DNA from 4 places in the Streptomyces sp. NPDC087787 genome. Region 3 is predicted to be linked to each of the others. Evidence: riboswitches for the same ligand, from Rfam matches in the RefSeq annotation. Region 3 holds a riboswitch; each other region holds the start of a gene.

Region 1 (5,029 bases), on a different contig from region 3:
TCCCGCACGACGGCACGCGCGCGTGCGACGCGGCCGACCTGGCGCTCACCATCCTCGGCGGCGGCGAGTCCTCGCGGCTCTACAACCGGCTGGTGCGCCGCGACCGTACGGCTGTCGCGGCCGGTTTCGGCCTGCTGCGGCTGTCCGGCGCGCCCTCCCTCGGCTGGCTGGACGTCAAGACCTCCGGCGACGTCGAGGTCCCGGTCATCGAGTCGGCGATCGACGAGGAGCTCGCCCGGTTCGCCGAACAGGGTCCGACGGCCGAGGAGATGGAGCGCGCCCAGGCCCAGCTGGAGCGCGAGTGGCTGGACCGTCTCGGCACCGTCGCCGGCCGCGCCGACGAACTGTGCCGCTACGCCGTCCTGTTCGGCGACCCGCAGCTGGCCCTGACCGCCGTCGCCCGGGTCCTGGAGGTGACGCCCGAGGAGGTCCAGGAGGTCGCCAAGTCCCGCCTGCGTCCCGACAACCGCGCGGTGCTCGTCTACGAGCCGACCGCCGCCGCTGCGCAGGACGACGCCCAGGACGCGGACGCCGCGGCCACCGACGAGACCGAGGAGGCGGCGAAGTGACCGAGCTCGCCACGATGGAGTTCCACCCCCAGCCCCGGGCCGGCGCGGCCAGGCCGTGGGCGTTCCCCGCCCCCGAGCGCGGGACCCTGGACAACGGCCTGACGGTGTTGCGCTGTCACCGCCCCGGCCAGCAGGTCGTCGCCGTGGAGGTGCTGCTTGACGCGCCCCTGGAGGCGGAGCCGGCCGACCTGGACGGCGTGGCCACGATCATGGCGCGGGCCTTCTCCGAGGGCACCGACAAGCACTCCGCCGAGGAGTTCGCCGCCGAGCTGGAGCGCGCGGGCGCCACCCTCGACGCGCACGCCGACCACCCCGGCGTACGGCTGAGCCTGGAGGTCCCGGCCTCGCGTCTGGCCAAGGGGCTCGGCCTGCTGTCCGACGCCCTCAGGGCGCCCGCGTTCGCCGACTCCGAGGTCGAGCGGCTGGTGCGCAACCGGCTCGACGAGATCCCGCACGAGCTGGCCAACCCGGCCCGCCGCGCCGCCAAGGAGCTGTCCAAGGAGCTCTTCCCGGCCGACTCGCGCATGTCGCGTCCCCGCCAGGGCACCGAGGAGACGGTCGGCGCCATCGACTCGGCTGCCGTCCGCGCCTTCTACAACCGGCACGTGCGTCCGGCCACGGCCACCGCCGTGGTCGTCGGCGACCTCACCGGAGTCGACCTCGACGAGCTGCTGGGCCGGACCCTGGGCGCCTGGTCCGGCGCGCCCGCCAAGCCGCGGCCCGTGCCGCCGGTGACCGCCGACGACACCGGCCGCGTCGTCATCGTGGACCGGCCCGGCGCCGTCCAGACGCAGCTCCTCATCGGCCGCATCGGCCCCGACCGGCACGCCCGCGTGTGGCCCGCCCAGGTGCTCGGCACGTACTGCCTCGGCGGCACCCTCACCTCCCGCCTGGACCGCGTCCTGCGCGAGGAGAAGGGCTACACCTACGGCGTCCGGGCGTTCGGCCAGGTGATGCGCTCGGCCCCCGACGGGTCGGGCGCCGCGATGCTCGCCATCAGCGGCTCGGTCGACACCCCGAACACCGGCCCGGCCCTGGACGACCTGTTCACGGTGCTGCGCAAGCTCGCCGCCGAGGGCCTCACCGACGCCGAGCGTGACGTCGCCGTGCAGAACCTCGTCGGCGTGGCCCCGCTGAAGTACGAGACGGCCGCCGCCGTGGCGGGCACGCTGGCCGACCAGGTCGAGCAGCACCTGCCCGACGACTACCAGGCGACGCTCTATCAGCAGCTCGCCGCCACCGGCACGGTGGAGGCCACCGCGGCCGTCGTCAACGCCTTCCCGGTGGACCGTCTCGTGACGGTCCTCGTCGGTGACGCGGCGCAGATCAAGGAGCCCGTCGAGGCCCTGGGCGTCGGCCGGGTCACCGTCGTCGAGGCCGAGTAGGGGTACACCCGGCCGCCGCCGTGCGCGGCGACCGGCACACACGCGCGTGGGGCCCTGGTGACCGAAGCGTCACCAGGGCCCTGTGTTGTCCGAGTGTGGTCCGAATTGATGGGGAGAGCGCCTTTCGCCCTGTGGTATGCGCTACAAAACTTCTGATCCGTTTGGGAATTGAAAGCGGCCCCGCTTAGCGTCGGTCCGGCTGTTCGTCGGGCAGTGCGCCGCGTCCGCGGCACCGGACAGTCATCGCCGAGTCCCCGTACGGCGCGAGCCAGGGGAGCCGGGGACCCACCGTCCCTGGGGTGAATCGGACACCCGCGCGCGATGCGTAGGGGGCCGTAGGAGACCTTCCCGCTCCGAACCCGTCAGCTAACCCGGTAGGCGACACGGAAGGAAAGGACCCACGTCTCCATGGCGTTCACCCGCGCCGCCGGGAAGCACCGGCGGCCGAGCCGGATGCACCGCACCACCGCCCACGCTGCGGGCGTCGCGGCCCTGGCCACCACCGGTGCCATCGGCACCCTCGCCGCCCCGGCCCTCGCGGCGGAGGCTCCCGCCCCCGAGGACACCGGCCTCACCCCGGTCGTCACCATCGGCGACAGCGTCGCCGAGAAGATCGACGCCCAGGCCGTCGCCCAGCACCGGGCCGCCGCGCGCAAGGAGGCCGAGAAGGCCGCGCGCAAGAAGGCCGCCGAGCAGGCGGTGAAGGAGCGCGAGGCCAAGGCGCGCGCCGCCCGCGAGGCCGAGCGTGAGCGCCTCAACGCCTTCGTCACGCCGATCTCCGACTCCTACGTGTCGACCGGCTACCGGACCGGCGGCTCCCTGTGGTCCTCCGGCACCCACACCGGCGTCGACTTCCACGCCGCGAGCGGCGCCGGCGTCCACGCGGTCGGCAGCGGCACCGTCGTCGACGCCGGCTGGGGCGGGGCGTACGGGAACCAGATCGTGATCAGGATGGCCGACGGCATGTACACCCAGTACGGGCACCTGTCGTCCATCCAGGTCTCGGTGGGCCAGCACGTGATCCCCGGTCAGCGGATCGCCCTGTCCGGCGCGACCGGCAACGTCACCGGACCGCACCTCCACTTCGAGGCCCGTACGACCCCGGACTACGGCTCCGACGTCGACCCCGTGGCCTACCTCCGCAAGCACGGCGTCAACGTCTGACCCGCCGCCCGGCGCACCGTCCGGCCCTCCCGAGGCCCCTGCTCCCGAGCCGGGGCCTCCGGCGTTCCCCGGCGGCCGCCACCGGCACGCCGAAGCCGTGCCACCCGTCCGGGCGGCACGGCTTCGGCGCAGGACCGTTCCTGCCGGTCAGACCGTCTCGGGAAGCTCCTCGAGCCCCTCGGCGACCAGCTTGGCCAGCCGGTCGAGCGCGGCGTCCGCGCCGTCGGCGTCGGAGGCCAGGACGACCTCCTCGCCGCCCTCGGCGCCGAGGCCGAGCACGGCCAGCATGGAGGCCGCGTTGACGGGCGTCCCGTCGGCCTTGGCGATCGTCACCGGGATGCCTGCGGCCGTGGCGGCCCGGACGAAGATGGAAGCGGGGCGGGCGTGGAGACCCTCGGCCCAGCCGACGTTGACGCGGCGCTCAGCCATGTGTTGCTGCCCTTCAGGTGATCAGGGTTGTCTAGACCAGTTTTCCACACGTGGTGCGAGCACGGAGCGGGCGTGTGCGCCGCTCCGGGTGGCGCCGGACCGCGGCCTCGGTCCGATGTGTGTCCTCCACAGACTGCCTCGCGCCGCTGTGGGACGCGAGCCGTACGCTGGGCCCCATGCAGACCTCGCCGGACCGGCACGAGTACCCCGCCCACTGGGAGGCCGACGTGGTACTGCGCGACGGCGGCACCGCACGGATCCGCCCCATCACCGCCGATGACGCCGGCCGTCTGGTCAGCTTCTACGAGCAGGTGTCGGACGAGTCCAAGTACTACCGCTTCTTCGCGCCCTACCCGCGGCTCTCCGCGAAGGACGTCCACCGCTTCACGCACCACGACTTCGTGGATCGGGTGGGACTCGCGGCCACGGTCGGCGGCGAGTTCATCGCCACCGTACGCTACGACCGCATCGGCGCGGACGGCATGCCCGCCTCGGCGCCCTCCGACGAGGCCGAGGTCGCCTTCCTCGTACAGGACGCCCACCAGGGCCGGGGCGTCGCCTCCGCGCTCCTGGAGCACATCGCCGCCGTCGCCCGGGAGCGCGGCATCCGCCGATTCACCGCCGAGGTGCTGCCGGCCAACACCAAGATGATCAAGGTGTTCACGGACGCCGGGTACACCCAGAAGCGCAGTTTCGAGGACGGCGTCGTACACCTGGAGTTCGGCATCGAGCCCACCGACCGCTCGCTGGCCGTGCAGCACGCACGGGAGCAGCGGGCCGAGGCGCGGTCGGTACGGCGGCTCCTGGTGCCCGGCTCGGTCGCCGTCGTCGGAGTGGGCCGCACGCGCGGGGGCGTGGGCCGCGGCATCCTCGACCACATCCGCGACGCAGGGTTCACGGGGCGGCTCCACGCCGTGAACCGGGCCTTCGGCGAGGACCGCCGGGAGATCGACGGGGTGCCCGCCCACCGCTCGGTGCGCGACATCGACGGTCCCGTGGACCTCGCCGTCGTCGCCGTGCCGGCCGAACACGTCCCGGACGCCGTCGCCGAGTGCGGGGAGCACGGGGTGCAGGGGCTCGTCGTGATCTCCGCGGGCTACGCGGAGAGCGGCCCCGAGGGACGCGAGAGGCAGCGCGCGCTCGTGCGGCAGGCGCGCTCGTACGGCATGCGGATCATCGGGCCCAACACCTTCGGCATCATCAACACCTCGCCGGACGTCCGGCTCAACGCCTCCCTCGCCCCCGAGCTGCCCCGGCCCGGCCGCATCGGGCTTTTCGCCCAGTCCGGGGCCATCGGCATCGCGCTGCTGTCCCGGCTGCACCGGCGCGGCGGCGGGGTCACCGGGGTCACGGGCGTGTCGACCTTCGTGTCGGCCGGCAACAGGGCGGACGTCTCCGGCAACGACGTCATGCAGTTCTGGTACGACGACCCCGACACCGACGTCGCCCTGATGTACCTGGAGTCCATCGGCAACCCGCGCA
Region 2 (5,029 bases), on a different contig from region 3:
CCCCCGTGCACAGGACCCGCCTCCCCAGCGGGGTCGAGGCCTGGCTGGTCACCCGGTACGCCGACGCCCGGCAGGCCCTGGCCGACCAGCGGCTGAGCAAGAACCCGGTGCATCACGCCGAGCCCGCGCACGCCAAGGGCAGGACGGGCATCCCCGGCGAGCGCAAGGCCGAGCTGATGACCCACCTGCTGAACATCGACCCGCCGGACCACACCCGGCTGCGCCGGCTGGTCAGCAAGGCGTTCACCCCGCGCCGCGTCGCCGAGTTCGCCCCGCGGGTGCAGGAGCTGACCGACGGACTCATCGACGGGTTCGCCGGACGCGGCACCGCCGACCTCATCCGCGAGTTCGCCTTCCCGCTGCCCATCTACGCCATCTGCGACCTGCTCGGCGTCCCCCGCGAGGACCAGGACGACTTCCGTGACTGGGCAGGCATGATGCTGCATCTTCCCGGGGGCGAGTCCACGGACCCCCGGCGCCACGGCAAGAGCCCCCGCGGCGGAGTCGCCCGCTCGGTGAAGAAGATGCGCAGCTATCTCGCCGAGCTCATCCACCGCAAGCGCGAGGCGCTGCCGGCCGAGCCCGGCCCCGGCGAGGACCTCATCTCCGCCCTCATCCGCGCCTCCGACCACGGCGAGCACCTCACCGAGAACGAGGCCGCCGCCATGGCCTTCATTCTCCTGTTCGCCGGTTTCGAGACCACCGTCAACCTCATCGGCAACGGCACCTTCGCCCTGCTCACCCACCCCGAGCAGCGGGACCGGCTCCAGCGGTCCCTCGCCGATGGGGACGGCGGCCTGCTGGAGACGGGAGTGGAGGAACTCCTGCGCTACGACGGTCCGGTGGAACTGGCCACCTGGCGCTACGCCACCGAGCCGCTCACCATCGGCGGGCAGGACATCGCCCCCGGCGACCCGGTCCTCGTCGTCCTCGCCGCCGCCGACCGGGATCCGGAGAGGTTCGACAGCCCCGACGTCCTCGATCTCGGGCGACGTGACAATCAACACCTCGGCTACGGACACGGCATCCACTACTGCCTCGGCGCGCCGCTCGCCCGACTGGAGGGCCAGACAGCGCTGGCCACCCTCCTCACCCGGCTTCCGGACCTCCAACTGGACGCGGATCCGGCCGATTTGCGCTGGCGCGGCGGGCTCATCATGCGCGGACTGCGGACGCTGCCGGTGCGGTTCACCCCTGGTCGGTAAGTCGGAGGGAAGCCGGACAAGGCCGGAAAAGGCGCCTGCGGCCGCATCGCCCCTACCCACTGACGGCCCCGAACATGACACAGCGTCAGCTGTGTGATCTTCACGTGATCTGTGCGGCATGAACTTGTAACAAGCGAGCGTCAGCGGCTACTTTCACCCATCAGCGTGGCGCCGAGTCGCGGCCGCCACGCCGGTCAGCGTTGTCGCACGAAAGGTCTCCGTATGCTCTCCGGGAACGGCCGTCACCGTCGGCCCCGTCAGGCTCCGGCCCTCCTCGTCGCCGCTGGAGTGACCGGATCCGCCATCGCCATCCCGCTGATGGGCGCCGGCGCCGCCAGCGCCGCCGACGGCAACACCTGGGACAAGGTGGCCAAGTGCGAGAGCGGCGGCGCCTGGAGCTCCAACGCCGGCAACGGCTACTACGGCGGCCTGCAGATGACGCAGGACGACTGGGAGAAGTACGGCGGCCTCGACTACGCGCTGAGCGCCGATCAGGCGAGCCGGTCCCAGCAGATAGCCGTGGCTGAGAAGGTGCTCGCCGACAAGGGTCCCGGTGCCTGGCCGACGTGCGGGCTGCTCTCCGGTCTCGGCGAGAAGTCCGAGGCGGCGAAGGTGGACACCGGAGTGGGCGATACCGGATCCTCCAACTCCTCCGGGAAGTCGCTCACCGACGACCTCGGTCTGTCGAACTCGTCACAGACGCCGGCCGACTCGTCCGGCTCGTCGGACACCGAGCCCGGTCCGGCCGACTCCTCCGACTACCCGAGCGAGTCCCCCACCACGTCCTCACCCTCGCCGTCCTCGCCGGCCAAGAAGGGTAAGCCGGGTAAGTCCGACACATCCCGTGATGTCGCCGTGAGCGGGTCCCAGTCGTCCGACACCTCGTCCCCGGTCGCGCCGGAGCCGGGCGGTACGGACAAGTCCTGGCAGGTCGGCGGCAGTTCGGCCCTGGTCGACACCGGGGCGCTGGGCGGCGGGCGGCACCGCGGCGGCAGTGCCGTCGAGAACCTGGTCGACAACCACACGGCCGCCTCCGCCGGCCGCCACGCCGCACGCGCCGGCGACTCCTACACCGTTCGCGCCGGCGACTCCCTCGAGTCCATCGCCGACTCCCTTGACGTGCCCGGCGGATGGGATGCGCTGTACGCCGCGAACAAGGGCGCGATCGGGTCCGACCCGAACCACGTCTCCGCCGGTCAGACCCTGAATATCCCTACCGAAACGCCCCAGAAGTAGCGGGAGTTCACGTCACGCTTCGCCCCGAATGCCCCATTCGGGGAAAGTGTGGGATGAGTCTCAGAAGCCCTGATCGTCTTTGGAATTCGGCGGAGCGCGTGCCTACGGTCGTGACCGCTCGTCACCGCGAGCCCCGGCTGCCGCAACGCCGAATCCTGCCAGCGGCCGCACGGGAACAGTCGTCGCGTCAAGCGCCGTGGGCAGGAGCGGGGGACCCAAGGTAGGCGCCGCACCGGGCAGTTGACCGGAGCGGCTAGGGGTGGAGCCGTGCCTCGTGTACGAGGCACGGCCGGGCAACTCAACCGGCCCGAACCCGACAGCTCACCTCGCAGGCGTCGGTGAGGGGATCCATCCATGCTGTTCTCCAGCAAGGGCAAGCACCGCCGTCCGTCCAGGGCCACCCGTGTCGTCGCGCTCGCCGGTGTCGCCGGCGCCGCGGTCGCCGCCCCGCTGATGGCGGTCGGCGACGCCTCCGCCGCCACCGCCTCCCAGTGGGACGCGGTCGCACAGTGCGAGTCCGGTGGCAACTGGTCCATCAACACCGGCAACGGCTTCTACGGCGGCCTCCAGTTCACCAACTCCACCTGGGCCGGGTACGGCGGCACCTCCTACGCGTCGCGCGCCGACCTGGCCTCCAAGTCGCAGCAGATAGCCGTCGCCGAGAAGGTGCTCGCGGGCCAGGGCAAGGGTGCCTGGCCGGTCTGCGGCAAGGGCCTGTCCGGCGCCGCCTACACCGGCAGCGCCCCCGCGTCGTCGTCCTCGTCGGGCTCGGCGTCCTCGTCGGCGGGTGGCAGCTCCGCCAAGAGCACCGCCACCCGCTCGACCGAGCGGCAGGCCGCCAGCCGCTCCGCGACGCGTTCGGCCCCGAGCGGGACCGTGACCACGCCGACCGGCAAGAAGGTCGAGAAGGGCGACGGCGAGTACAAGGTGGTCTCCGGCGACACCCTCAGCTCCATCGCCGCCCGCCACGGCGTCCAGGGCGGCTGGCAGAAGCTGTTCGAGCTGAACAAGGACGTCGTCGACAACGCCGACCTCATCTACCCGGGCCAGCAGCTCCACCTGAAGTAAGGGCCCGTCCCGCCCTCCACGGGCTCCCCGCCCCGGCGCGTTCCCCCCTGCGCGCCCGGGGCGGGGCTTTTTTCGTCTCCCGCACACCGTCCCGTTCCCGAAGATTCCCCTCCCCTTTGTTCCGAACGGGAACAAAGGGTACTGTCACTCTGTCCATGAGGCGGTCGGTCGGCCGGTCGCCGCCCCGGGACGGTTAGGCTCTAGTCGCAGGGCTCACGCCCCGCACTTTCAGCGTCACATCCCAGAAGGAGATGCTCGTGCCGTCCATCGACGTCGTCGTAGCCCGGGAAATCCTGGACTCCCGAGGCAACCCCACGGTCGAGGTCGAGGTCGGCCTCGACGACGGCAGCACCGGTCGTGCCGCCGTCCCCTCCGGCGCCTCCACCGGTGCCTTCGAGGCCGTCGAGCTCCGTGACGGAGACCCCAACCGCTACCAGGGCAAGGGCGTCGAGAAGGCCGTCCTCGCCGTGATCGAGCAGATCGGCCCGGAGCTCGTCGGCTACGACGCCACCGAGCAGCGTCTGATCGACCAGGCCATGTTCGACCTGGACGCCACCGACAACAAGGGCTCGCTGGGCGCCAACGCCATCCTCGGCGTCTCCCTCGCCGTCGCCCACGCCGCCTCCGAGGCCTCGGACCTCCCCCTCTTCCGCTACCTGGGCGGTCCGAACGCGCACCTGCTGCCGGTGCCGATGATGAACATCCTGAACGGCGGCTCGCACGCCGACTCCAACGTGGACATCCAGGAGTTCATGATCGCCCCGATCGGCGCGGAGTCCTTCTCCGAGGCCCTGCGCTGGGGCACCGAGGTCTACCACACCCTGAAGAAGGTCCTGAAGAGCAAGGGCCTGTCCACCGGCCTCGGCGACGAGGGCGGCTTCGCCCCGAACCTCGGCTCCAACCGCGAGGCCCTCGACCTCATCCTCGAAGCGATCAAGGAAGCCGGCTACGCGCCCGGCGAGCAGATCGCCCTCGCGCTCGACGTCGCCGCCTCCGAGTTCTACAAGGACGGCAAGTACCTCTTCGAGGGCAAGGACCGCTCCGCGGCGGAGATGACCGAGTACTACGAGGAGCTGGTGGCCGCCTACCCGCTCGTCTCCATCGAGGACCCGCTGTTCGAGGACGACTGGGCCGGCTGGAAGGTCATCACCGACAAGCTCGGCGACAGGGTCCAGCTCGTCGGCGACGACCTGTTCGTCACCAACCCCGAGCGTCTCGCCCGCGGCATCGAGGAGGGCGCCGCCAACGCGCTGCTCGTGAAGGTGAACCAGATCGGTTCGCTCACCGAGACCCTGGACGCCGTCGAGCTGGCCCAGCGCAACGGCTTCAAGTGCATGATGTCCCACCGCTCCGGCGAGACCGAGGACGTCACGATCGCCGACCTGGCCGTCGCCACCAACTGCGGCCAGATCAAGACCGGCGCCCCGGCCCGCTCCGAGCGCGTCGCCAAGTACAACCAGCTGCTGCGCATCGAGGAGATCCTCGACGACGCCGCGGTGTACGCGGGCCGCTCGGCCTTC
Region 3 (5,029 bases):
GCCGAGCCGGACGCCCACGGTCCTCTCCGGCGACCCGGCGCGGGAGAAGACGCCGTAGGGAAGGTTGTGCGGACCGAAGGGGTCGCCCTCGGGGACCTCGAAGGGGGGCATGGGGTGCTGCCTTCCTTATCCGGAATGCCATGTGGTCGGGCCACACGTTACGGGGGCATCCCATGTCTTGGGCAGTGTCTAAAGAGTTTGCAATGTCCGAATTGGCCTTGTGGGAGGGGGCAATTCCGGCTTAGCGTCCTCTGGGGACGCGGACGGGGTGGGTCCGCTCAATGGGGGACACGTGGGGGGACCCGTGGCCAGGAATGCCGTCAGTGTGCCTTTCCGGGCCGACCGCGAGGTGCCGGGCCTGATCGTGAAGTTCGGCGACTACCCGCTGCACCACGGCGGGGTGGGCGCGATCCGCAGCCTGGGCCGTCTGGGTGTGCCCATGTACGCGATCACCGAGGACGCCTACACACCGGCGGCGTCCTCCCGCTATCTCAAACGCGCGTTCGTCTGGCCGACCAGGGGAACGGAGGGCGCGGACCGTCTGGTGGAGGGTCTGCTGCGGATCGGCCGCCGCATCGGCCGGCCCGCCGTCCTGGTGCCCACCGACGAGGAGGCCGCGGTCCTCATCGCCGAGCACCAGGAGGAGCTCAAGGGCCCCTTCCTCTTCCCGCCCGTCACCGCCGGCCTGCCGCGCCGCCTGGCCAGCAAGCAGGGCCTGCACGAACTGTGCGTGGAACACGGCATCCCTAGCCCCAGGGCCGCGTTCCCGGAGTCGTACGAGGACATCGTGGCGTTCGCCGAGAAGACCCGCTTCCCGGTGGTGGCCAAGAACCGCGAGGCGTTCGTGCGGCGCAGCAGCCCCGCGGTGAACGGCACTACGAGGATCAACAGCCGCGAGGGCCTGCTGGCCCTGGCCCGCGACTGGGGCGAGCGGCCCGGCGTGATCCTCCAGGAGTACCTGCCGCGGGAGGAGGCCGAGGACTGGATCGTGCACGCCTACTTCGACCGGAGCTCGACCCCGCTCGCGATGTTCACCGGCGTCAAGGTCCGCTCCTGGCCGCCGCACGCGGGCATGACGGCGAACGCGTACGTCGTCGACAACCCGGAACTCGCCGATCTCGCCGCCCGGTTCATCAAGCAGATCGGCTTCACCGGCATCGTCGACCTCGACCTGCGTTTCGACCGGCGCGACGGGCAGTACAAGCTCCTCGACTTCAATCCGCGCATGGGCGCGCAGTTCCGGCTCTTCGAGAGCGATTCGGGCGTGGACGTGGTCCGTGCCATGCACCTCGACCTGACAGGCCGCCCCGTCCCGGAGGGCGAGCAGCGCACCGGCCACCGCTACGTCGTGGAGAACATCGACCTGCCCGCCCTCCTCGCCTACCGCCGCAGCGGCTACACCACACCGCACGCGCCGGCGAGGGCTAGCGGTACGGAGCTGGCCTGGCTCGCGGGTGACGATCCGCTGCCGTTCGTGACGATGCTCGCCCGCTTCGTGCGGCCGGGCGCCCGGCACCTCTATCAGCTGTGGCGGACCAACCGCCGGGGTGGCACGACCGGTTGAGGCGGAACCCGATCCGGACGGGAGGCGCCAAGAGCCCTCACTCATTGAGAAGTTGGGGAACGGGCGCCCTCGAAGCACGTTCGTCCGGCTCCGGTCGAGTCGGCGGGCCGGGGCATCCGTATTCTCTGATCATGGCCGCCCTCGCATACACCCTCATCGCCACCGACCTGGACGGAACGCTGCTGCGCGGCGACGACACCGTGTCCCAACGGTCCCTCGCCGCGCTCGCGAGGGCGGCGGCCGCCGGTGCCCGGCACCTCGTGGTGACCGGGCGGCCGGCGCCGAGGGTGCGGGAACTGCTCGGCGTCCTCGGCACCACGGGACTCGCGGTGTGCGGTCAGGGCGCACAGCTCTACGACGCCGGCGGCGACCGTCTGCTGTGGTCGGTCACCCTGGACCGGGAGCTGGCCGAGACCGCGCTCGGCAAGATCGAGGCCGAGGTGGGGGAGGTGTACGCCGCGGTCGACCAGGACGGGACCGAGGGGCTCACGCTCATCGAGCCGGGGTACCGCATGCCGCACCCGGCGCTGCCCGCCGTACGGGTCGAACGGCGCGACGAGCTGTGGCACGCGCCCATCAGCAAGGTCTTGCTGCGTCATCCGGTGCTGTCCGACGACGAGCTGGCGGCGGCGGCCCGCGGTGCGGTCGGGTCCCTCGCCACGGTCACCATGTCGGGCCCCGGGACCGTGGAGCTCCAGCCGTGCGGCATCACCAAGGCGACCGGACTGGCGCTCGCCGCCGAACACCTGGGCCTCGGCCGCGAGCGCGCCCTCGCCTTCGGCGACATGCCCAACGACATCCCCATGTTCCAGTGGGCCGCCCGGGGGGTCGCCATGGCCAACGCCCACCCCGAGCTGAAGGCGGTGGCCGACGAGGTCACGACGTCGAACGAGGACGACGGCATCGCCGTCGTCCTCGAACGACTGTTTGTCTAGTGCCGGGGCACCAGCCGGTGTGGGCCGGCCGTCGTCCGGTCAGTAGGCGCCGTGGACGTTGTCGATGGAGCCGTACCGCTTGGCCGCGTAGTTGCAGGCGGCCGTGATGTTGGCGATCGGGTCGTAGATGTCCCAGGACGTCCCGTTCACGTGGTAGGCCCGGAAGGTCGGGTCGATGACCTGGAGCAGACCCTTGGAGGGTATGCCCTTCTTGGCGTTGGAGTCCCAGAGGTTGATGGCACGCGGGTTGCCCGAGGACTCGCGGATGATGTTGCGGTGGATCCCGTTGTAGGAGCCCGGGATGCCCTTCTGCGCCATGACCGCCAGGGAGGCCCGGATCCAGCCGTCGAGGTTGTTCGGGTAGCCGAAGCTCGAGGCCGTGTGAACAGTGGCCGGGGTCGCCGCGGACGCGGTCGTCGCGCCGAGCAGCGGCACGGCGAGGACGGCTGCGCCCGTGCCGGTGACGGCGAGGGTGCGGACGAGACGGGCGGTGCGGGAAGAGCGGCGCTGACCGTTTGCAGGCATGGGGGAATTCCTCTCCGTCGCCTGCGAGGTGAGCTGTCGGGTTCGGGCGGGGAGGTGCCCGGCCGCGCCCTGAAGGGCACGGCTTCACCCCGAGCCGTTCCGGCGCTCCGTACGGCACAGGACGTACGAGCCCGGCCCGGCGGCTTACCTGGGTCCCCCGCTCCTGCCGTGGTTCATTCGGTCGTTGGGATTACGGGCGGCGGCAGGATTCGGCGTCCGCCCGATGGCCGGGAACGTATGCGAGAGCACATGTCCCGAACAAGTGGCTGAATCACACATCGCCCTATTTGACCTTGGTCGGGGCGTATGTGGCGCTTGATCCTTTGCGTCCGTCAAGGGTCAACTCCCCTGACCGTAAAGGGAATGTGAAGGAGTGCGAGAGATGGCGTGGAGGGGGGGCGGAGTGACCCAACTCACGGTTTGTGTGCTCGAAAGGCAATTACCGCTAAAGGGAATTGAAGTCCTAATAGGGGTGAATCGGACTTCGAGTGTGGGTGTGGATGGGCCATGTGGCCGACGCGTGACGGTGGTCACGTCGGGTGATGTGGCCTGGCCCGTATAGGTGGGCGATATCGGTGATCGAAACGTGACCGGATACGCTGACTTGAGTGAGGGCAGCGACCTATCGACAAACCGTGTGAATCCCAGCAGACACCAGCAGACAGGAGACCCCTCGTGACCGTCGTCGGGCCATTCGGGCTGAGCGTGCGGGACCAGGCTCTCGAAGCCGATGTCCAGGCCGGATTGGCGGCTGTCGAGGAAGGGCTGCTCGAAGCCACCAAGAGCGAGGTCCCGTTCATCACGGGGGCCGCGCAGCACCTCGTCAGGGCGGGCGGGAAGCGGTTCCGGCCGATGCTCGTGATGCTCGCGTCCCAGTTCGGTGACCCGTACGCGCCGGGGATCGTGCCGTCGGCCGTGGTGGTGGAGCTGACCCATCTGGCCACGCTGTACCACGACGACGTGATGGACGAGGCCGCCGTGCGCCGCGGGGTGGCCAGCGCCAACACCCGCTGGGGCAACTCGGTCGCGGTCCTGACCGGCGACTTCCTGTTCGCCCGGGCCTCGCAGATCCTCGCCGACCTCGGCCCGGAGGCGGTGCGGGTGCAGGCCCTGGCGTTCGAACGGCTGGTCACGGGTCAGATCCTGGAGACGGCGGGCCCGCAGGACGGCCGGGACCCGGTCGACCACTACCTGGACGTGCTGGGCGGCAAGACCGGGTCGCTGGTGGCGGTGTCGTGCCGGTTCGGCGCGATGATGTCCGGCGCCGACGAGACCGTCGTGGACGTGCTGACGCAGTACGGCGAACGGCTGGGCGTCGCCTTCCAGCTCGCGGACGACGTCCTGGACATCGCCTCCGACTCGCACGAGTCGGGCAAGACGCCCGGCACCGACCTGCGCGAGGGCATCGCCACGCTGCCGGTGCTGAGGCTGCGCGAGCGCGCGGCCCGGCTGGGGCTGCCCGAGGACCTCGCGCTGTGCGAGCTGCTGGACTCCGACCTGACCGACGACGCCCGGCACGCGGAGGCGCTGGCGGCGCTGCGCGCGCACCCGGCGCTGGAGCAGGCCCGCCGGGACACCGTGCGCTACGCCAAGGAGGCGCGGGCCGCGCTGGCGCCGCTGCGGGAGTGCGAGGCGAAGGCCGCGCTGCTGCAGATGTGCGACGCGGTGGTGCACCGGGCCGGCTGACGCCCGTCCGGTACCGCAACCTGCCCGGACGTCCCGCCGGGCGACCCCTTCGGAGCGGCGCTCTCCAGGGCTACCCCTACGGGGTGGCGGAGGCGTCGCCCTTTGTGTGTCATACCGCAGGCGTACACGGAGTTGGCTCCGGGGTCTGACGCTTCCGCCCGGCCGATTTGGTCAGATGGACACTACGGACCACACCACTCCTCACCGATCTGGGTGAGAATGGCGGCTGAGGGTGACACCCGAGCGCAGCAGGACAGCCGCCGCCGATGACGGAGGTAGGGCACACATGGCACCGAACGGATCCGAAGCCGACGACCTG
Region 4 (5,029 bases), on a different contig from region 3:
GTTCGCGTTCGCCTGGGGCGCCTGCGCGGCGGCCCTGATCGCGATCGTCGCGAACAGCTTCGCCACGCACTGGATAGCCACGGCGACCGCCGACCCCGACGGCGCCGACACCCTGGGCGCGACGGTGATAGCGCCGGTCGTGGAGGAGTCCGCGAAGGCCGCCGCCGTCCTGCTGGTCTTCCTCTTCCGCAGACGCGACTTCAACGGCATCGTCGACGGGGTCGTCGTCGCCGGCGTGACCGCGACCGGCTTCGCGTTCACCGAGAACATCCTCTACCTCGGCAACGCCTTCGGCACCGACCAGCTCACCGGCGACCGTGGCATCGCCTCCGTCACGGCGGCGACCTTCTTCGTCCGCGTCATCATGTCGCCGTTCGCGCACCCGATGTTCACCGTGCTCACCGGCATCGGCTTCGGCATCGCCGCCATGTCCGGGGACCGCCGCCTGCGGCGCCTGCTGCCGCCGCCGGCCGGGCTGCTGCTCGCGATGGGCATGCACGCCCTGTGGAACGGCTCGACGACCTTCGGCGAGTACGGCTTCTTCGCGGTCTACGCCGCCATCATGGTGCCCGTCTTCGGGCTGCTGACCTGGCTGGTCGTGTGGACCCGGCAGCGCGAGCTGAGGACCGTGCGCGAGGAACTGCCCGCGTACACGGCCGCGGGATGGCTCAACCCGGCCGAACCGTTCGCCCTGGCCTCCATGCGGGCGCGCCGACTGGCCCGCGACCACGCGCGGCGCCACCTCGGCAGGCAGGCGGCGCGGACGGTTGCCCAGTACGAGGCGTACGCGACCTCGCTGGCGTTCCTCCGGCACCGCGGGCACCTGGGGTGGGCCGGGGCCGACTTCGCCGTACGGGAGCGGGAACTGCTGCACGAGCTGTGGCGCAGACGGGAGGTGGCGCAGCCCGCCCTGGACCACGCGGCCAGGATGACGACGCCCATCGCCGCGCCACCCTGGCCGGGGTACGCGGTGCACGGGGTCCACGGGATGCAGGGGGCCTGCGGGGCGCACCCGCGGCCACCGGGGTACGGGTCGTACGGGCCGGCGACGCCGTATCCGCACGGTCCGGCGTACGGGCCGGTGACCCCGTATCCCCACGGTCCGGCGGTGCCGTATCCCTCGTACAACCCGTACCGGACCCCGTCGTAGCGGCCCCCGGGGACGGGAGTCACGCCGACCCCTGCGTCAGCTTCCCGAGCTCCTCCTCCGTCAGCCGCAGCTCCGCGACCCCGAGCAGCGCCGGGAGCTGTTCCACCGTCCGCGCCGAGGCGATCGGGGCGGCCACCGTCGGCTGTGCGACGAGCCAGGTCAGGTTGCAAACGTGCCGGAGCGGCCCTTCCGGACAGGCCGCGTCCGGCCGCGAAGGTCGCGAACAAGCCCCACGGCTTCGCCGGCGGTGGGACCGGTCCGTGTCGGTCAGGGGGTGAGGCCCCTGTCGCGCAGCCACGCCGTCGGGTCGATCCCGGTGGACTGGCCGCCCGGGTGGACCTCCAGGTGGAGGTGGGGCCCGGTGACGTTGCCGGTGGCACCCACGCGGCCGATCACGTCGCCCGTACTGACCTGCTGGCCGACGCTGACGTTGATCGACGACTGGTGGCAGTACCAGAGCTCGGTGCCGTCGTCGAGGGTGAGGATCGTGCGGTAGCCGTAGGCACCGGCCCAGCCGGCCTCGGTGACGGTGCCGGTGTGGATCGCCTTGAGCAGGGTGCCCGTGGGCGCGGCGAAGTCGAGGCCGGTGTGGTAGCCGGAGGACCACATGGAGCCGGCCTGGCCGAAGGAAGAGGTGAGCGTGTACGAGGAGGTGGGCAGCGTGTACTGCTTGGCCAGCTCGGCCAGCCGCGCCTCCTCGGCCTTCCGCGCGGCCTCCTCCTCCGCCTTCTTCTTGGCGGCGGCGGCCTCGGCCTCGGCCGTCTCCCGCGCCTTCGCGGCATCGTCGGCGGCCTTCTTGGCGGCAGCGGCCTGGGCGTCCGCCTGGGCCTTGGCCTCGATCTGCTCCTGCTGCTGCTCGGCCTGCGCCATGATCCGGTTGCGCAGCACCTCGCCGGCGTCCGAGGTGCCCTGCCCGGTCTCGGCGGCGGTCACGCCGATGCCGCTGAGCGCGGTCGCCGAGCCCTCGGGGGCGGCGTCGGAGCCGTCCTCGAACAGGGAGCCCACGGACGGCAGGTCGGGCAGCGAGATGGACACCGGCGGCTTGGCGCTGTTGGCACTGGCCATGCCGCCCGCGCCGACGGCGGCGATGACACCGACGCCGAGAACGGTGGAGCTGCGGGCGAGCCCGCCGCCGCGCTGCTTGGCGACGCGGTGCCGGCCACGGACGGGACGGATGGACTCCGCGCTCGGGTTCCACTCCTCCCAGGGGCCCTCATCGGCGCGTCGGCTGTCGTAGCCGAAGGTCTCGCCGTGCTGGCGGCTCGGCGCGAACGGGGCTTCCGGAGCAGGCGGGTTGGACGCCACGAAGGCGCACTCCTTTCCTTCCGCATCGCCTACCGGGTTAGCTGACGGGTTCGGAGCGGGAAGGTCTCCTACGCGCGTAAACAAGCCGTGTTCATACGGCGGTTACGCTCGATTCACCCCAAGTAGGTGGTTCCCCGGTTCCCTTGCGGGATTCGGCGTGCGCGCACGGAGCCGCCTCTTGTGACGGCTGGGACGACCGTGCTGCGTTATCGAACGTTAATAGACGCGGGCCCCTGATTCCAAGCCGTTCGGCTTGATCACTCAACCTTCCGGCCCGACCTTACGGTCCATGAGCACCGAAAACCGGGCGAGTTGACCGCACTTTCCGGAGCTCTTGAGACGAGCACCCGTGGAGGAGCGAAAACACTCAGGGCCGGAATCCATGAATCGGATTCCGGCCCTGAGCCTTCAGTAGCGGGGACAGGATTTGAACCTGCGACCTCTGGGTTATGAGCCCAGCGAGCTACCGAGCTGCTCCACCCCGCGTCGTTGTGACACCAGTATATGCCATCCGGAAGGCCGCTCGCACCAACCTCTCAGCCGAGCAGATGCCGGTTGGGTTCCGTGGCCCTCTCCTCGAACTCCGGCACCACGACGACGACCGCGCCACCGGCCGCCAGCACCCCGGTTCCGTCGGCGCCCTCGACGAACGTGTCCGGCTCCCGCCACGCCGTCACCACGCGCCGCACCCCGGCGTCCAGAATCAGCCGGGCGCACGGACGCGGCCGGGAGGCGCGGCGGGCGCACGGCTCCAGGCTGCTGTACACCGTGGCGTCCGGCAGCCGTGGATCCGCCGGGTCGACCTTGGCCAGCGCCGCCTCCTCCGCGTGCACGACCGGGTCGTCCCCCTCCCGCGAGTACCCGCGGGCGAGTTCGGTCCCGTCGGCGGCGACCACCACGGCGCCCACGCTGAACGCGGTCCGGGACGGCGGGCACTGGGCCGCCAGTTCGCAGGCGATCCGGAGCCAGTGCCGGTCCGCGGGAACGGCGCGGCCGGCGGTGCCGGGAGCGGTGGGCTCGTAGCGCACGAGGACGACGTCCTCGATGGTCCGCGTCTCCACCAGCCGCAGCCGCCCGCCCTGGTAGGCCCCCGGCCCGAACAGCCGGGGCGCGTCCGGGTCCCCCACGAACAGGGGGGCGAGCACGAGCTGCACCTCGTCCGCGAGCTGCTGCCGCAGCAGCTGGGTGTGGACGGACCCGCCGCCCTCGACCATGAGCCGGCGCACCCCGCGCACGTCGTGCAGGTGCTCGAGCAGCCGGGGCCAGCCGAGTTCGGCGCCCAGCGGCACGACGTCGGCGGCCAGGCCCGTACGCCGCAGCCGCAGCGCGCCCTCGTCGGTCGTGTAGAGGACCTTCTCGCCGCCGGTGTGCCAGAAGGGCGCTTCGGGGTCCAGCTCGCCGGAGGCGCTGACCGCGACCTTCAGCGGGTACTCCGGCTTCCCGGCGGCGCGGCGGGCGGCCCGCCGCTCGGGCGAGTTCACCAGCAGCCGCGGATTGTCGGCCCGCAGGGTGCCGGCGCCGATCAGGATCGCGTCGGACGACGCCCGCACCTCGTCGACCCGGTCGAAGTCGGCGGGGCTGGAGAGCAGCAGGCGCTCGGGGCCGGTGTCGTCCAGGTAGCCGTCGAGCGAGACGGCGGCGGACAGCAGGACGTACGGGTGGGGCATCGACGCCCTCTCTCTCGGCGACGGGCTCGCCCCCAGTGTGACCGACGGACCAGGTGGGCACCGCCCTTCGGGCCACCTGGAGAATCCCGGGCCCACGGCTGACCCACCAACGACGGAACCCCCGTCCGACCAGGTCGGCGGGGGTTCCGAGGGCGCGGGCGCCGGTAGGCCCTGTGGGACTCGAACCCACAACCAATGGATTAAAAGTCCACTGCTCTGCCAATTGAGCTAAGGGCCCGGGCGATGTTGCTTACCCGAGCATAGCGGGAGGAGGGCCCGTCGCCGATCGGGTATCGGGGGTGCCAGGCCGGAAGTTCGGCGTGATCGGTGGTGACCGGGTGACGGCCGGGGTCAGAAGATCCCTTTTTGGCCGGCGCGAAAACCGCAGGGCCCGTACGACCGGAGTCGTACGGGCCCTGCGGGTGAATCACTTGGCGTCAGCCGTTGCGCTTCCAGCGCGGCTTGTCGTCGCGGCGGCCGAAGGAGCCGCCGCCGCTGCGGTGGTCGTCACGGCGGCCGTAGGGACGCTCGTGACCGCCGGAGCGGAAGCCGGGGCGGTCGCCCTGGCGGTCGCGGTTGAACGGACGGTCGCTGCCGCGGTGCCCGCCGCGCTCGTCGCGCCGGGCCGGACGGTCGTCCCGGCGGAAGCCGCCACGGTCGTCACGGCGGTCGTCACGGCGGTCGAACGAGCCGCGGTCGTCACGGCGGTCGAAGGAACGGGGCGCACGGTCCCGGTCGCGGTTGAAGCCGCCCCGGTCGTCACGCCGCTCGAAGGAACGGCCACCACGGTCACCCCGGTCACCGCGGTCGTCACGGCGGAAGCCACGGTCGTCACGGCGCTCGAAGCCGCGGTCACGGTCACGGTCGAAGGAACGGCCACCGCGGTCGCCCCGGTCGTCGCGGCGGA

What was found. Region 3 has a riboswitch for cyclic di-AMP ahead of ACIOWN_RS23810 (transglycosylase SLT domain-containing protein). Riboswitches for the same ligand answer to the same signal wherever they lie in the genome.
Positions count from the first base shown of each region.
Region 1: it holds a riboswitch for cyclic di-AMP, as region 3 does, so the genes downstream of both, ACIOWN_RS17840 (M23 family metallopeptidase) here and ACIOWN_RS23810 (transglycosylase SLT domain-containing protein) in region 3, are expected to answer to the same signal.
Region 2: it holds a riboswitch for cyclic di-AMP, as region 3 does, so the genes downstream of both, ACIOWN_RS24750 (transglycosylase family protein) here and ACIOWN_RS23810 (transglycosylase SLT domain-containing protein) in region 3, are expected to answer to the same signal.
Region 4: it holds a riboswitch for cyclic di-AMP, as region 3 does, so the genes downstream of both, ACIOWN_RS11415 (M23 family metallopeptidase) here and ACIOWN_RS23810 (transglycosylase SLT domain-containing protein) in region 3, are expected to answer to the same signal.

Region 1 is NZ_JBIUVQ010000010.1:109,009-114,037, forward strand. It holds gene ACIOWN_RS17830 (M16 family metallopeptidase) at 1-569, shown strand, start outside; gene ACIOWN_RS17835 (pitrilysin family protein) at 566-1,954, shown strand; cyclic di-AMP (ydaO/yuaA leader) riboswitch at 2,189-2,350, shown strand; gene ACIOWN_RS17840 (M23 family metallopeptidase) at 2,363-3,118, shown strand; gene ACIOWN_RS17845 (HPr family phosphocarrier protein) at 3,266-3,547, opposite strand; gene ACIOWN_RS17850 (GNAT family N-acetyltransferase) at 3,724-5,029, shown strand, end outside.
Region 2 is NZ_JBIUVQ010000016.1:80,050-85,078, reverse strand. It holds gene ACIOWN_RS24760 (cytochrome P450) at 1-1,205, shown strand, start outside; gene ACIOWN_RS24755 (transglycosylase family protein) at 1,428-2,441, shown strand; cyclic di-AMP (ydaO/yuaA leader) riboswitch at 2,624-2,791, shown strand; gene ACIOWN_RS24750 (transglycosylase family protein) at 2,796-3,509, shown strand; gene eno (phosphopyruvate hydratase) at 3,761-5,029, shown strand, end outside.
Region 3 is NZ_JBIUVQ010000015.1:137,966-142,994, forward strand. It holds gene fahA (fumarylacetoacetase) at 1-111, opposite strand, end outside; gene ACIOWN_RS23800 (ATP-grasp domain-containing protein) at 326-1,564, shown strand; gene ACIOWN_RS23805 (HAD family hydrolase) at 1,696-2,499, shown strand; gene ACIOWN_RS23810 (transglycosylase SLT domain-containing protein) at 2,539-3,024, opposite strand; cyclic di-AMP (ydaO/yuaA leader) riboswitch at 3,030-3,217, opposite strand; gene ACIOWN_RS23815 (polyprenyl synthetase family protein) at 3,700-4,710, shown strand; gene ACIOWN_RS23820 (DUF2092 domain-containing protein) at 4,997-5,029, shown strand, end outside.
Region 4 is NZ_JBIUVQ010000005.1:366,509-371,537, reverse strand. It holds gene ACIOWN_RS11425 (PrsW family intramembrane metalloprotease) at 1-1,150, shown strand, start outside; partial or broken gene ACIOWN_RS11420 (aldo/keto reductase) at 1,170-1,313, opposite strand; gene ACIOWN_RS11415 (M23 family metallopeptidase) at 1,418-2,455, opposite strand; cyclic di-AMP (ydaO/yuaA leader) riboswitch at 2,467-2,623, opposite strand; tRNA gene ACIOWN_RS11410 (tRNA-Met) at 2,868-2,941, opposite strand; gene ACIOWN_RS11405 (dihydrofolate reductase family protein) at 2,992-4,122, opposite strand; tRNA gene ACIOWN_RS11400 (tRNA-Lys) at 4,288-4,360, opposite strand; gene ACIOWN_RS11395 (DEAD/DEAH box helicase) at 4,560-5,029, opposite strand, start outside.